One region of the Nocardioides baekrokdamisoli genome, then DNA from elsewhere that is predicted to be linked to it. Evidence: predicted binding sites of a transcription regulator. Region 1 holds the regulator's gene; each other region holds the start of a gene.
The links. Region 1 encodes LexA, which represses DNA repair genes until DNA is damaged. Its sites were predicted from a motif close to TCGAACANNTGTTCGA; they were not measured.

Region 1 (3,560 bases):
GCGTGTCGGAGTCCAAACGCGAAGGCAAACGTACGAGGGGCGAACCCGTTTCTTCCCCATGAAGGTCGGTTGACACCAATACGCCCCATCAGGTCGGGACCAGAAGGTCGCCCTCGCTCACGCCGCGCCCGACCACGCCTCGTATGTTCTGGCGACGTACCTCATACGTCGTCAGAACACATCGAGCCGCATACGAGTCCTCAGCAGTCAGGCCCGATGAGTGCGTGACGCCCTGATCGCCCCAGGCTTGCCAACCGGTCGCATGACGTATGCCGCGAACAGTCCAACGAGCGCGATCCCACCAACAAGCAAGGCGACGGAACCGACGGTGTCGTGGCCGCGAGCGAGCCCGCCGACACCGCCGCCGAACAGAATGACGAGCAAGAACAGGAGCGTGCCCCACGCGCGGTAGCCACTGCCGAGGCCAGGCAGCGGGTTGCGCCGCCGTCGGATCCAGCCCAGGCGATGGGCTACACGTCGGTCGCGCACCATGCACAATCTGCCAGACGATCGGCCCGCCGGAACGCAGAACGACCCTTGCCCGCCTTGGCGGCAAACAAGGGCCGATCTGTTTGTCACGAGCGGCGAGCCATATGCCTACAGGCAACGTTTCTTCCCCAAGAACGGGCTCGCCCCTCGCAGTGGCGCCTCACGGCACCGTGTTTCCCCCGGTCGTACGCCCTGGGGTCGAATCAGCGCGTACGCGGCTTGTGCGTCAGGCAGGTACGCGCAGCACCTGACCGGCCTGGACGCTGTCCGAGCTCAGCCCGTTCAGCTTCATGATCCGGTCCTCCATCGCGGTGACGTCGCCGTCACCGGCGGCGCGAGCCGCGACGTTCCACAGCGAGTCGCCCGGCTTGACCATGACGGTGTGCGTCCTGATGACGCCGGCATGCTCTCCCGCGCTGGCGATCTGGCTGCCGAGCACGGCGAGCGCAAGCAGACCCAGAAGGACGGCAACGAAGACCACCAGGCGACCACGGCGCGTCAGCCGGACGGTGCGGGCCGCCGGAGCAACCACCGTCAACGCCGGACGGGCCGGGCGGACCATCACGGACTCGATCGTCATTGCGCTCATGTGAATCACTCCTGGGGAAGTAGGAACTGCCTTCTGGGATGAGGTCTATCGGCGACCACCGACAATTTCTGGAGCCCAGGTGTCGGTCGATCTCGATCGGCTCATCGTTCGAACATGTGTACGACTATAGAACACGTGTTCGATAGAGTCGAGGATTTCTTCGAACATTCGTTCGTACGGCGTGTCGCACGGATGTTCGAATTCCGTCGTCCTGCCGACACGCCGCGAATCGAACAGATGTTTGAACGGCCCGGTCCTCGCGGCGTACGGTGCTTCCATGACGAAGGACACCAGCGACCTTCTCGGCGAGGTCAGCGAATTGCCGGACGGCCCAGCCGACGCCTCGGGACTGACCGCGCGACAGCAGCGCATCCTGACGACGTTGCGCGAGCACATCGAGCGCAAGGGCTACCCGCCGAGCATGCGCGAGATCGGCGCCGCGGTCGGCCTGACCAGCAGCAGTTCGGTCGCGCACCAACTGAAGGTCCTGGAGCAGCACGGCTTCATTCGTCGCGACCCGAACCGTCCGCGCGCCCTCGAGGTCTTCCTTCCCGAGGTGCTGGCTGCCCGACAGGCGCGCATCGAGCCCGATCACTCGGTCGAGCGGACGTTCGACGAAAGCGGCTACGACGTTTTCCCGACGGCGGTGAACGTGCCTCTGGTCGGCACCATCGCGGCCGGCACCCCGATCCTTGCCGACGAGAGGACCGAAGCTGTATTCCCGCTGCCCAAGGAACTCGTCGGCGACGGTCAGCTGTTCCTGCTCAAGGTCAAGGGCGACTCGATGATCGAGGCTGCCATCTGCGACGGCGACTACATCGTCATCAAACAGCAGAACACCGCCAACAACGGCGACTTCGTCGCGGCCCTGCTGGACGACGAGGCCACCGTCAAGGAGTTCCAGCGCAAGAACGGTCAGACCTGGCTGCTGCCGCACAACAGTTCACTGGACCCGATCGACGGCACGTACGCCACGATCCTCGGCATCGTGACGGCGGTTCTGCGCACCATCTGACCATCGAGGGCCGCCATCGCGGAGCTCAGTTCTGTCGGTGGCGCGACATAGGATTTCGGGCATGCGTCGCCTCGGCCTGCTGCTCACGGTCTCGCTCCTGCTCGGCGGGTTGAGCGCGCCAGTTGAGGCTGCGACCAAGCCGGTGCCACACCTCCCGAATGTCGGGGGGCCGGTGTTCATCAACTACGGCTCGCACCACCTGGATTCCGGAGCCCGACCGAAGGCGCCGCTGGCTCGTACGTCGGTTCCCCAGGGCGACGTCAGTTTCGACACCAGCCAGCAGTGCACCGTCGGCCTGGCGGTCAACGTCTGCGTGAACTACACGACATCCGGTGCCAACGCAGCCACCTCGCAGTTCGTCAGCGACATGGTCGCGGCCTACCAACACGCCGAGGACGTCTACACAAGCTCGGGCTACAAGGCGATCGAGGCTGATCCCAATTCCGGCAACGCCACGCCGTCGATCAATGTGTTCCTCGTCGACCTATTCACCTGGCAGAGCGGCGCCTACAAGGGCGCGTACGGCTTCACGGCACCCGCGGCCGACAGCCCCACAGGCGGCACCGACGGTCCGGCGTACATGGTGCTGGACAACGATTTCAGTTGCGATCAACACAGCCAGACCGGGTTCCCGGACAGTTGCAACAACCCGTACACATCCACCCAGGTGATGCAGGCGACGGTCGCGCACGAGTTCTTCCACGCGACTCAGTTCGCCTACGACGTGGACGAGGACCGCTGGTTCATGGAGGCGACCGCCGCGTGGGCCGAGACGCAGGTCTACCCCGCAGTGAAGGACAACTGGCAGTACCTGGACGCCTCGCAGTGCGGCGTCGTCGGCACGCCCTGGCTGCCGCTCGACGACAACTCTGGCGGCGGCAGCGGCTGCTACAACATGTCGGTCTACCAGGACTTCCTCTGGTTCCAGTACCTCACGGAGAAGTTCCCGGCGAAGACCGGTTCGATGCCGTCGCTGATCCTGAACGCATGGCGCTACTCCGACAACAGCCACAACGCCGCGCGGTACTTCTCGATCAGCGCCATCAAGTTCGCCTTGGCGCGGGTCAGGGCGAGTTTCCCGGCGACGTGGCTCGCCTTCAGCGCCGGCAACCGGCACCCGCGGAGCACGTACGCGCAGGGCGCCCACTATCCCGCGTCGGCAGCTGCCTGGAGCAGGACGGTCTCCCCTAGCAACCTCAGCCCGACCAAGTTGTACGGGGGCGTACGCCACCTGGCGTCCTCGACCTTCGTCCTGATGCCCCAGAGCCTCCCAACCACCGAGCGGGTCCACCTCGCGATCCGGAGCACCAACCAGGCCGTCTCGGTGGCGGGCGTGACCCTCTACTACAAGAACGGCGCCATCCGGACGTACCCGCTGACGTTCTCGAACGGGGTGGCGGTCAAGAACGTGGGCTTCGACAGCGCGTCCCTGCTGCGGATCGAGCTCACACTCGCCAACACGGCATC
Region 2 (3,560 bases), 1.0 Mb from region 1:
AGGTCACCGGATCGACCGTCGGCAGGAAACGCCCTGCGTTCGTGAAGTTCTTGCGTCGGCACGCGCGTCGGGTGATGGCAGTCCCGTCGCGGTCCCACAGGCCCAGATGAACAGTGGTGCCCTTCTTCCCAACGCGGATGTTCATCGACATAGGGTGGCACCGATGAGCGAGCCGTACGACGAGATCGAGCCGGACACCAAGGACTGGACCTGGGTGGTCACGGAGCCCTGCGCCGAGTGCGGTTTCGTCGCCGCCGCGGTGGACGTCGCCCATCTGGGCGCACACCTGCGGGAGACGACTGCCGCATTCCTCCCCTATCTGGCCGTCGACGATGCAGTCGCTCGTCCTGACGCCCGGACCTGGTCGGTCCTCGAGTACGGCTGCCACCTGCGCGACGTCCATCGGATCTTCTCGATGCGCGTGACCCGGATGGTCACTGAGGACGAGCCGCATTTCGCGAACTGGGACCAGGACGAGACCGCCCGCGAGGAGCGGTACGACCTCCAGACCCCCGGTGTCGTTGCGCTCGAGCTCGCTGAGAGCGCCGACGACGTTGCGTGGATCTATGAGTCGGTCCCGGTCGGCGCGTGGGATCGGCGCGGGATCAGGTCGAACGGAAGCGTGTTCACCGTCGACTCCATCGGTCGGTATCACCTGCACGACGTCGTCCACCACCTCTGGGATGTCAGTGGCGTCCGGTGGGGCAGCGATGAGGGTCACTGAGTTCTGGTCCCGCATGGAGGAGGCTCTCGGTGGCGCGTACGCCGGTGTCTGGGCGTCGCAGCACGTGATCGCCGAGCTCGGCGGACTCACGGTCCAGCAGGCGCTGGCGTCGGGCGAGCAGCCGAAGTACGTCTGGCGCGCGGTCCACGAGACCCTCGGTCTCCCCGCGAACCAGCGCTGAACTGACCCCACGACACGCCGATTCTTCGGCGTGATTCGAACAAACGTTCGGGTACGTTATCCACAGGAGACGGATCGACGCTCGAAATTGTCGGTGGCCACACCTAGCGTCCTTCCAGCGATGACAACGAGAAAAAACACCCGACCGAACAGTACGAAGGCAGGACACATCATGGCTGGTGGAGACCGCGAGAAGGCGCTCGACGTAGCGCTCGCAAACATTGAGAAGCAGTTCGGCAAGGGCTCGGTCATGCGGCTGGGCGATGACACCCGTGCTCCGCTGGAGGTCATCCCGACCGGATCGGTCGCCCTCGACATCGCGCTCGGCATCGGCGGCCTTCCGCGCGGCCGTGTCGTCGAGATCTACGGTCCCGAGTCCTCCGGCAAGACGACCGTTGCGCTGCACGCGGTCGCCAACGCCCAGCGAGCCGGCGGCGTGGTCGCCTTCATCGACGCAGAGCACGCGCTCGACCCCGACTATGCGAAGGCGCTGGGCGTCGACACCGACGCCCTCCTGGTCAGCCAGCCGGACAGCGGTGAGCAGGCGCTCGAGATCGCCGACATGCTGATCCGCTCCGGCGCCCTCGACCTGATCGTCATCGACTCCGTTGCGGCGCTCGTGCCGCGCGCCGAGATCGAGGGTGAGATGGGTGACAGTCACGTCGGTCTGCAGGCGCGACTCATGTCGCAGGCGCTGCGCAAGATGACCGGTGCGCTCAACAACTCGAACACCACCATGATCTTCATCAACCAGCTTCGCGAGAAGATCGGTGTCATGTTCGGGTCGCCGGAGACGACGACCGGTGGTCGTGCGCTGAAGTTCTACTCCTCGGTCCGTCTCGATGTGCGTCGCATCGAGACGCTGAAGGACGGCACCGACATGGTCGGCAACCGCACCCGCGTCAAGGTCGTGAAGAACAAGGTCGCGCCGCCGTTCAAGCAGGCCGAGTTCGACATCATGTACGGCAAGGGCATCAGCCGCGAAGGCGGCCTGATCGACGTCGGTGTCGACGCAGGGCTGGTCCGCAAGGCCGGCGCGTGGTTCACGTACGAAGGGGACCAGCTCGGTCAGGGCAAGGAGAACGCCCGCAACTTCCTGCGCGACAACCCGGACCTGGCCAACGAACTCGAGAAGAAGATCCTCGAGAAGCTCGGCATCGGTGCGACGTTGGACGCGCCTGCCGAGGTTGCCGCCCAGCCGGCAGGCGTCGAGGACTTCTGAGCCGTGGCTGACTCGTCAGCGGCGTCGTCCGGACCTGAGTGGTTCGGCGACGCCGCCGCGGGCGTTGACGCCTGGCTGGCGTCAGCCCGCAACGCCGACCTCACTCATGCCCGGCCAGCCGTGATCGGCAGGTCGCGGGCAGCGGAGGAGAAACTTCCCGAGGACCCGGCGCGAGTGCTGCCGGAAGCAGACGCGGAAGCCGTCGCCCGCAAGATCCTTCTCGACCAACTGACCGGTCAGGCTCGGTCACGCCACGAATTGGCCGGCAAGTTGGCGAAGAAGAACGTGCCGACCGAGATTGCCACGGCCTTGCTGGACCGGTTCGAAGAGGTGGGGCTGATCGATGATGCGGCCTTCGCCCGCTTGTGGATCGAGAGTCGTGGCAGTCAGGGCAGAGGTCTGGCGAGTCGTGCGCTGGCGCAGGAGCTGCGCAGGAAGGGCATCGACGACGAGGTCGCCCGTCATGCACTCGAAGAGGTCGACAGGGACGCCGAACGTGACGCCGCGAACGACCTGGTACGTCGGAAGTTGCGATCGATGACGGCCCTGGACGACCAGGTGAAGACCCGTCGCCTCGTCGGGATGCTGGCCCGGAAGGGGTACTCGCCCGGTCTTGCGTTCGCAGTCGTACGCGAGGAACTCGGTGCCGCCGCCGTCGGCGACCTGCCAGACTCTGGCCTGTGAACTCTGCGGCATCCCCAGGCACCGCCACCGGGCTGGAGCGCGTACGCGTGACTCGGTATGTGACGCCGCTTCGCGAGGGCGGCAGCCTCCCCGGCATCGTCGAGGGCGCTGACCTCGGGACCTACGTCTGCAAGTTCCGGGGAGCAGGCCAAGGTGTTCGGGTGCTGGTCGCTGAGGTCATCGCGAGCGGCATCGCGCGGGCACTCCGCATCGCCACACCGCGGTTGGTGGAGTTGGATCTGGATCCCGCGATCGCGCGCTATGAAGCTGACGAAGAGGTCCAGGACCTCCTGCGTGCGTCGGTAGGCAGCAACCTGGGCATCGACTTCCTTCCAGGTGCGTTCGGCTTCGACGGGGCCGGACAGGTGGACGCGCAGGACGCGGCCGCCATCCTGTGGCTCGATGCGTTCATCGCCAATGTCGATCGCAGCTTCCGCAACCCGAATCTGCTGGTGTGGGGCGGTCGGCTGTGGGCGATCGACCACGGCGCAAGTCTCTACTTCCATCACGGCTGGTCCGGCGGCGTGACCGATCCGCAGCGATTTGCTGACCTCGCGTGGTCGGCGGACGACCACGTCCTCCGTGAGTACCTGCCACAACTGGCCGAGACCGATGCGCGGCTCCGGCCGATGCTCGACGAGCAGATGCTGATCGACATCGTGGGAGAGATCCCGGAGGAATGGCTCGAGCCGGTGCCTGGGGCCGAGACGACGGAGGACGTGCGGAGTGCGTACGTGTACTTCCTGACCG
Region 3 (3,560 bases), 450 kb from region 1:
ATGTCGACGGGAACTGACGCTGGCCTGACACGAGCAAAGAAGGGTCAGTCTGTCTACAAGCACGCGATCCTCATGCAGTACGTGCTCCCCTACGCTGCGAAGACAGCCAGCTACCTGAACCCCAAGCGCTGTGTCATCACCGATGGGTTTGGTGGGCGCGGGCGGTACGAGGACGGATCGGCTGGCTCAGCGGAACGCATGATGATCGAGGCGCAGAAACTTAAGGGCCGGTCCCAGGTGGACGTCTTTCTAGTGGAGAAGGACAAGGACGATTTCGCACGCTTGGAATCCGTGGCCGACGAGTACCGTGCCCGAGGGATCAATGTCGAGACTCGCAAGGGCGACTGCGCCGACTACCTCGACGAAATCGTTGACTTCGGTCGACAGGCCAGCCTGTTTTTGTTTCTCGACCCGTGCGGCGTGAACTTGTCGATGGATGAACTGGTTCGCATCCTGAGCGGTCCTCGTCGCCATCCGAGCCCTGCTACCGAAGCCCTACTGAACATCAGTGCCGACGCAATCCGGAGGTCTGCCGGCCTTGTCTACAAACTTGGCGATAGGGCAAACACTGATGCGGTCGACACGATGTGTGGCGGTCGCTGGTGGCGCAGGGTTGCCATCGACGCCTACGAAGAGTCCGGTAAGGCCAACTGGTCGATCGCGGCTGACGCGGTGGTGGAGGAGTACGCGCGCCGTCTCGGCGATGCCGCGAGCATGGGCTGGGTCGTCGCTCCTGTCTATCGAAAGGAAGGGCAGCAGCCGGTCTACTACCTCGTCTTCCTTACCCGAAACGCGCACGGCTTCTGGCTATTTGGGAACGCTGCGGCGAAGGCGCGGTACGCCTGGCTCGAGTTCCTCGAAAGTGAGGCTACTGAGCAGCCGTTGATTTCAGTCGCGGACCAGCAGAAACAAGACCGCATGGATGCAGATCCTGTCATCCGAGCGAACATCGAGGCGATGATCGCGAGCGGAACCAAGCGGTTCGTACCGATCAAGAAGTGCGGCGAGATCTTTGGAGAGATGTACGGCGTTGTCGAGGAGCGTGTCGCTCACAAGGTGTTGCGTGACATGGTCAAGGACGGGCGGCTAGTCGAGGAGTCCAAGGAGGCGAAGCAGTACCTCAGGACTTACGCGGTAGTGAGCTGAGGCATCTCGTCGTATGTGCGGCCCTCGAATTCGCGACCGTTCGCCTTCGGCGTGCGGCCTCCCCATTGCTTGAAGAAGAAGGCCACTCCCGCGTCTTCGCACTGGTCCCGGATATCCCCAACCCACTTGGATGCCATGGGCCTAGCTCGCGGCCCAGACTCGCCGCCAGCAATCACCCAGTCGATCGAGTTGAGGTCTAGTCCCGGAAGCGCGGTCAGGAGGGGCTCGCAGGAAAGGAAGCGCGTCTTGGCCGGTGTCCGGCGAAGATGGTCGATTCGGTCCACAACGTCTGCGGACTCGACCGAGACGCCCATCCACAGGTTGTCGGGCCACTCAAGCTTGTCTGCGATGCGTTCGAGTCGATGAGCGCGCTTAGTCAGCACCTGATATGTGTGCTGTGGCGTTTCGCGGATGACCCCGAAGACGTCCCGGATGAAGTCGAGCGGAACGCGCGCGTGGAACAAATCGCTCATCGAGTTAACGAAGACAACTCGGGACCCGGACCAGCGGTAGGGCTCGCCCAACGACTTCGGGTGGGTAGTGACGTCGAAACCTGGGCCAGAAGTGATTAGATTCCCGTCGTTTTGGTACTTCTCTGCGCCCATCGCCTTGAGGCGCTTCGCAAGCGCCAAGGCGTAGCAGTTGTCGCATCCGGCAGCGACGCGATCGCAACCAGTGACCGGGTTCCAGGTCACTTCGGTCCATTCGATCGCGCTATGCGTAGCCATCGGTATCTCCTGTATCGAACACGTGTTCGAATCACCTGCGATCTTAAGCCACCCTAGTGCCAAATTGGGGTATTGGCCGAGAGGCTGAGGCAGTTGCTGGCCAGATATTGGGAGCGCTGGAGGAACCCGACCGGCTCCTTGCGGTGTTTCTGCAGACAGGGGCCTTCATCGCTGCTGGTGGGCCACGGTGCGTTGAACTGTGATGCTGGCGGAGTCGTGCGTCATCCTGGGCGGACTGTCGCGCGTGTCTCCGGCGCAGGACCCCCATGCGCCCGCCGCCCCCGAGCCTCCTCAAGCCGCTGCAGCGCAGCCGCCGCGTACGCCAGGCATGGCGCGACGCTCCCGACATGCCGTTCCTGCAGGTGGAAGATCCAGCGGTCCATGGCTGCCATGTAGCCGTTGTCTTGCCCGGCGCGGTATGTCGACCAGGGCTTGTCGGCGCGCGCGGTGCACTCGCTGCAGGCGATCTTGTAGACGAACTGATCGTCCGCGCCGAGATCGATCTTGACCCTGGCCAGGCCTCCCGCCTCGACGGCGGCCTTCCTCTCGCGTGCAGAGCGGCTCGCAACCATGGTGGGCCTCATTTCGCGGTCGAGGGTGAAAGGCAGAAGGCCCGGATCTGGTGATCCGGGCCTTCTGATTTGTAGCGGGGACAGGATTTGAACCTGCGACCTCTGGGTTATGAGCCCAGCGAGCTACCGAGCTGCTCCACCCCGCGTCGGTGAAATGAACACTACGGGAGTGGCACACAGGACCCAAATCGCCGCGTACTCACTCCCACCAGTCGCCGACCAGCCAGTCGGCGTTCTCCTTCATGAAGGCGACCGCCTCGGCGTGGTCCTCCGACACCCGGAAGGCGTCCAGTGCCGCCTCCGATTCGAAGGTCGCGTCCTCCACGATCACGACGCCCTTGCGTTCGTCGACGGAGCGTTCGATGATCCACTTCGTGGTGCCGGGAGGCTGGAACGAGCGCAACAGAGCCACGGCTCGGTCGGCATCGGCGCCTTCGTGGAGGCGGAACAGGATGACGTGACGCAGCGCGGCCATGGGGGAGACGGTAGCGACCGGGTGAGGCGGGCAGCCGCCAGGGTCAGGGGAGTGCGGCGAGGGTATCGGCGAGGTCGGTGACGGTACGCAGCCTCGCCTCCGGGTCCAGGTCGAGGGGCAGGTCGAGTTGGAAGCCCATGAAGGCGGCGTCGACGAGTTCGGCCGCTCGGACCGCGCGCGTCTCCTCGACGCCCGACCGGGTGAGGTGGCCGACGAGCGCGGCCATCCACCGCTCGTTGCCCACCCGCACAGCGCTGGCGTACGGCTCGCGGCCGAACAGTCCGAGCGCGGAGGCCTCGACGTAGAGGCGGTTGCACCCGTCCACCGGGGCGGTCTGCGCGGCAACCCAGAGGTCGATCACTGCAGACCGCAGATCGGCCGAGGGTGGCAGTGCGGCGATGTGACCCGTCGATCGGTCGATGGACGCGTGCAGCACGTCGGCGACCAACTGATCCTTGGTGCCGAAGTGGTAGATCAGCATCCGATCGCTGGTCCCCAGCGCGGCTGCGAGTGGGCGGAGGCTCAGTCCGATGAGCCCATGGCTGAGCGCGTAGTCCGTCGCAGCCTCGGTCCAGACGCTGCGACGTGCGGTGTCCCTGGCGATGGCGCTGACCTCTCGGACTCGTCTATGTAGCGGTC
Region 4 (3,560 bases), 1.3 Mb from region 1:
GTCGGTCCAGGGCGATGTCCATACCGATGGACGGCGTCACGACTGCGTTGGACCCGGCGTACCCGTGGGCCGGAATGCGCAGCGCGTACGCCGCCGGCCCGACGACCGCGAGGACCGCGGCAGCGACCATGGCGCCAGCGGCGACCCGGCCCCGGCCGATGAGAACCACGGCCGCGACTCCCAGCCCCGCGACGAGCAGCAGCCAGCCCAACACGCGGTAGTCTGTCATCGGCGCCCGCTGCAGGATGTGATATGCCCAGGCTGCAGAGACCGCCGCCGCGGTGGCGACCGCACGCCGCCCGGCCACAGGTGCGGCGACGGCGATCGTGATGGCCAGCCACGGCACGACGGCCACCATGTAGTAGTCGTGGTAGATGCCCCCCATCAGGATGAAGAACATGATGCTGATGACCATCGAGCCAGCCGCGATCAGCAGCACCGCCTTCAGCGGGTCCGTCCGCGGCCTCCGCCGCACCTTGACCAGGGCGACCAGACCGAGCAGCACTGCGGCCGGCACCAACCAGGACACCATCGGCAACGCGTTCCGGCCTGTCAGTCGGAACATCGAGATGAGGCCGTTCGAGGCACCCTCGTTGCCGGATCCGCCGGTCAGCCGACCGAAGCCGTTGTAGCCGAAGACCAGATCGATGATCGAGTTGTTGGTGGTGCCATCGATAAAGGGGCGATGACCCGCCGGGGTCAGCGCCACAATAGCGAACCACCAGCCGCACCCGACGATGATCGCCGCGGCGGCCCAGAGCAGGTCGACGAGTCGGCGCTTGACCGTCCCCGGGGCGAGGTCGAGGTGGGCCAGAGCGAAGACCGGCACGACCAGTCCGGCCTGCAGCATCTTGGTCAGCACTCCGAACCCGACCAGCAGACCCGCCGTGATCAGCCAGCGTCGCGCACCGGTCTCAATGGCGCGGATCGTGGCGTAGCCAGCCGTCACCAGCAGGAAGACGAGCAATGCGTCCGGGTTGTTGTAACGGAACATCAGCGCAGCCGCCGGGGTGAGCGCGGTGACGATCGCACCGAAGACGGCAGCTCTTTCGGTCGCCACCCGGCGCACGATCAGATAGACCATGCCGACGGTGGCGACGCCGAGAAGAGCATTCGGCAGCATCAGCGTCCAACTGTGCAGGCCGAAGATCCGAACCAGGATCTCGGGCAACCAGAACGCGGCCGGCGGCTTGTCCACCGACATCGCGTTGTGCGGATCAATGGACCCGAAGAACGCCGCCTCCAGGTTGCGCGAGCCCGCCCAGACCGCGGCGCTGTAGTACGTGTTGCCCCACTGGTTCACCGCGAGATTCCACGTGTACAGAACGAGCGATCCGGTCAGGACCGCGGCAATCGGCAAACGATCGCGTACGCGCTGCGACAGGCGGGTGGGGGCGGGATCCTCGGGCACGGCCTGACTCTAACCGTCGCGGCGTGCGACCCCCGGAAACGCCGAACGGCGACTCGCAGGAGTCGCCGTTCAATGTGGCTGGGATACCAGGACTCGAACCTAGAATGACGGAACCAGAAACCGTAGTGTTGCCAATTACACCATATCCCAATGGCTCACTTCGGCCCTCGAAAGAGCGTCGGCCAGCCGTTGGAGAACGTTACCCGGCGACCGGGGTTGACGCGAAATCCGGCATTGACGCGGCGTGGTCAGACGGTTCGCGCGGCTCGGTAATTCATCTCACCACCTATTCGAACATTTGTTCGTTTTTGTCGGTGGCCGGCGGTAAAGTTGTGGCAACTCGAGGAGCTGCCATGGACGACCCGCATCACACCCACCCGGTGTTGGCGTGTGCGCGTACGGTCCGCTCCGCACTCATCGATGTCGCCGACCTCGATCCGACGTTCATGCCGACGAAGGACAAGGCGGCCGCCCTCCTGGCGATCCGCGAGGCGTTGGCCTCCGCGGCCTCATTGCAGGCAAGGTTGCTGGCGGCAGCGGACGATGTGGCCTTCGACGCGGGCGCGCGGGACGTCGCCGCCTGGCTGGCGCACGAGGCGCACGACGACGTCCATGCCGTACGTCGCTCGCTTCAGCTCGGTCGGTCGCTTGAGTCCGCGCCGATCGTGTCGGCAGCGCTCGCGGAGGGTGTGATCGATGTTGCCAAAGCCGGGATCATCGTCCGTGCCCTCGACGGACTCCCCTCCGATGTGACCGCCGAACTCCGCGATCGTGCCGAGGCGGCGCTGGTGGATCAGGCTCCTACCCTCTCCCCCAAGGCGCTCTCTCGCGTGGCTCGCCATCTGGAAGCGGTGGTCGATCCAGACGCGGCAGATGCGGCCGAAGCGAAGGCGCTCTTGCGGGAGGAACGGTCGGCGTGGGAGAAGACGTCCCTGCGAATCCTGGATCGGTACGACGGCACCTCAACGATCAGCGGCGTCATCCCGGCGTCGGCCGCCCAGCGGCTCCGGACGTACGTGGAGGCGTTCACCCAGCCCCGGAAGCTCGACGGCGAGACTGCCCGTGCCGATCAGTTGCTGGGCCGGGCGTTCTGCGACCTCCTCGAGCACATCAATCCGGCCACACTGCCGAAGCACGGTGGTCACGCGACCACCGTCATGGTGACCGTCCCACTGGCCGTCCTCCGCACCGACTTGGGTGCCGCGTCGATCGGCGGGCTCGACTCCGACCAACGACTCAGCGCCGCCGAAGCACGCCGATTGGCTTGCACCGCCGAGATCATTCCTGTTGTCCTGGGAGGCAGGTCGCAGGTGCTGGACCTGGGTCGTGCGCAACGGTTGTTCACGCCAGCCCAGCGCAAGGCGCTGCGCACCCGACACTCCACCTGCCAGGTCCAAGGCTGCGACGTGCCCTCGACGTGGTGCGACGCCCACCACGAAGACCCCTGGTCCCGTGGCGGCCGCACCGACCTCAACAACGCACTACTCGTGTGCGGTCACCACCACCGAAGGCTTCACGACTCGCGGTACCAGTCGACCCGCAACGGCAGGCTGCTGGAACTGCATTTGCGCAGGTAGGACGGGCCAGGACGCATCGTTGGGCGCCGATGCCGACACCCACAGACCGCACTTCAGGCGGCTGCAGCTGGAGCGGACGCGAAGTCCGGCCCACGCCGGCGGGTGGCCCAGACGACCAGCACGAGGAACACGCCGTTCTGCGTGAGGGTCACCGGCACGACCCACCAGGTGCCACCGGACGCAGCCAGAGTCGCGCTGACGGAGTGCGTCCCGATGGCGACCCCGAAGGCGACCAGATTGTTGAGGACGTGCATCGCGATCCCGGCCTCGAGACCTCCGCTGACGAGCACCACGACGCCGGCCATCAGCCCGAACGTCAGTCGGTCGATGAACACCGGCAGACCCTGCGATCCGTGTGCGGCGGCGAACAGCAACGCGGGCACGACCACAGCAACAGCCTTCGGCGCGACGCCGCCCATGGCCTGGGTGAGATAGCCGCGGAACATGAACTCCTCGCCCATCGCCTGCAACGGCGTCGTCAGCGCGACCACCGCGATGAACGCAGCGGTCCGCTCGGTCGAGTAGTGCTCGGCCGCGGCCGCGCTGGTCGTCGACGGGATCACCAGTTCGAC

Region 2: the regulator LexA is predicted to act here: its motif matches at 941-956, upstream of recA (recombinase RecA).
Region 3: the regulator LexA is predicted to act here: its motif matches at 1,889-1,904, upstream of KCTC_RS03545 (DUF5131 family protein).
Region 4: the regulator LexA is predicted to act here: its motif matches at 1,702-1,717, upstream of KCTC_RS12145 (HNH endonuclease signature motif containing protein).

The regions. Positions count from the first base shown of each region.
Region 1 covers NZ_AP019307.1:1,186,924-1,190,483, forward strand. Annotated here, with positions in the region: gene KCTC_RS05725 (hypothetical protein) at 208-489, opposite strand; gene KCTC_RS05730 (LysM peptidoglycan-binding domain-containing protein) at 716-1,078, opposite strand; gene lexA (transcriptional repressor LexA) at 1,356-2,093, shown strand; gene KCTC_RS05740 (MXAN_6640 family putative metalloprotease) at 2,155-3,560, shown strand, end outside.
Region 2 covers NZ_AP019307.1:157,850-161,409, forward strand. Annotated here, with positions in the region: gene KCTC_RS00630 (hypothetical protein) at 1-145, opposite strand, end outside; gene KCTC_RS00635 (DinB family protein) at 164-724, shown strand; gene KCTC_RS00640 (DUF3046 domain-containing protein) at 711-905, shown strand; gene recA (recombinase RecA) at 1,074-2,126, shown strand; gene KCTC_RS00650 (regulatory protein RecX) at 2,130-2,810, shown strand; gene KCTC_RS00655 (HipA family kinase) at 2,807-3,560, shown strand, end outside.
Region 3 covers NZ_AP019307.1:741,389-744,948, reverse strand. Annotated here, with positions in the region: gene tcmP (three-Cys-motif partner protein TcmP) at 1-1,146, shown strand; gene KCTC_RS03545 (DUF5131 family protein) at 1,128-1,874, opposite strand; gene KCTC_RS03540 (hypothetical protein) at 2,096-2,446, opposite strand; tRNA gene KCTC_RS03535 (tRNA-Met) at 2,519-2,592, opposite strand; gene KCTC_RS03530 (Dabb family protein) at 2,646-2,921, opposite strand; gene KCTC_RS03525 (TetR family transcriptional regulator) at 2,965-3,525, opposite strand.
Region 4 covers NZ_AP019307.1:2,481,094-2,484,653, reverse strand. Annotated here, with positions in the region: gene KCTC_RS12155 (ArnT family glycosyltransferase) at 1-1,411, opposite strand, end outside; tRNA gene KCTC_RS12150 (tRNA-Gln) at 1,487-1,561, opposite strand; gene KCTC_RS12145 (HNH endonuclease signature motif containing protein) at 1,765-2,988, shown strand; gene KCTC_RS12140 (CPBP family intramembrane glutamic endopeptidase) at 3,042-3,560, opposite strand, start outside.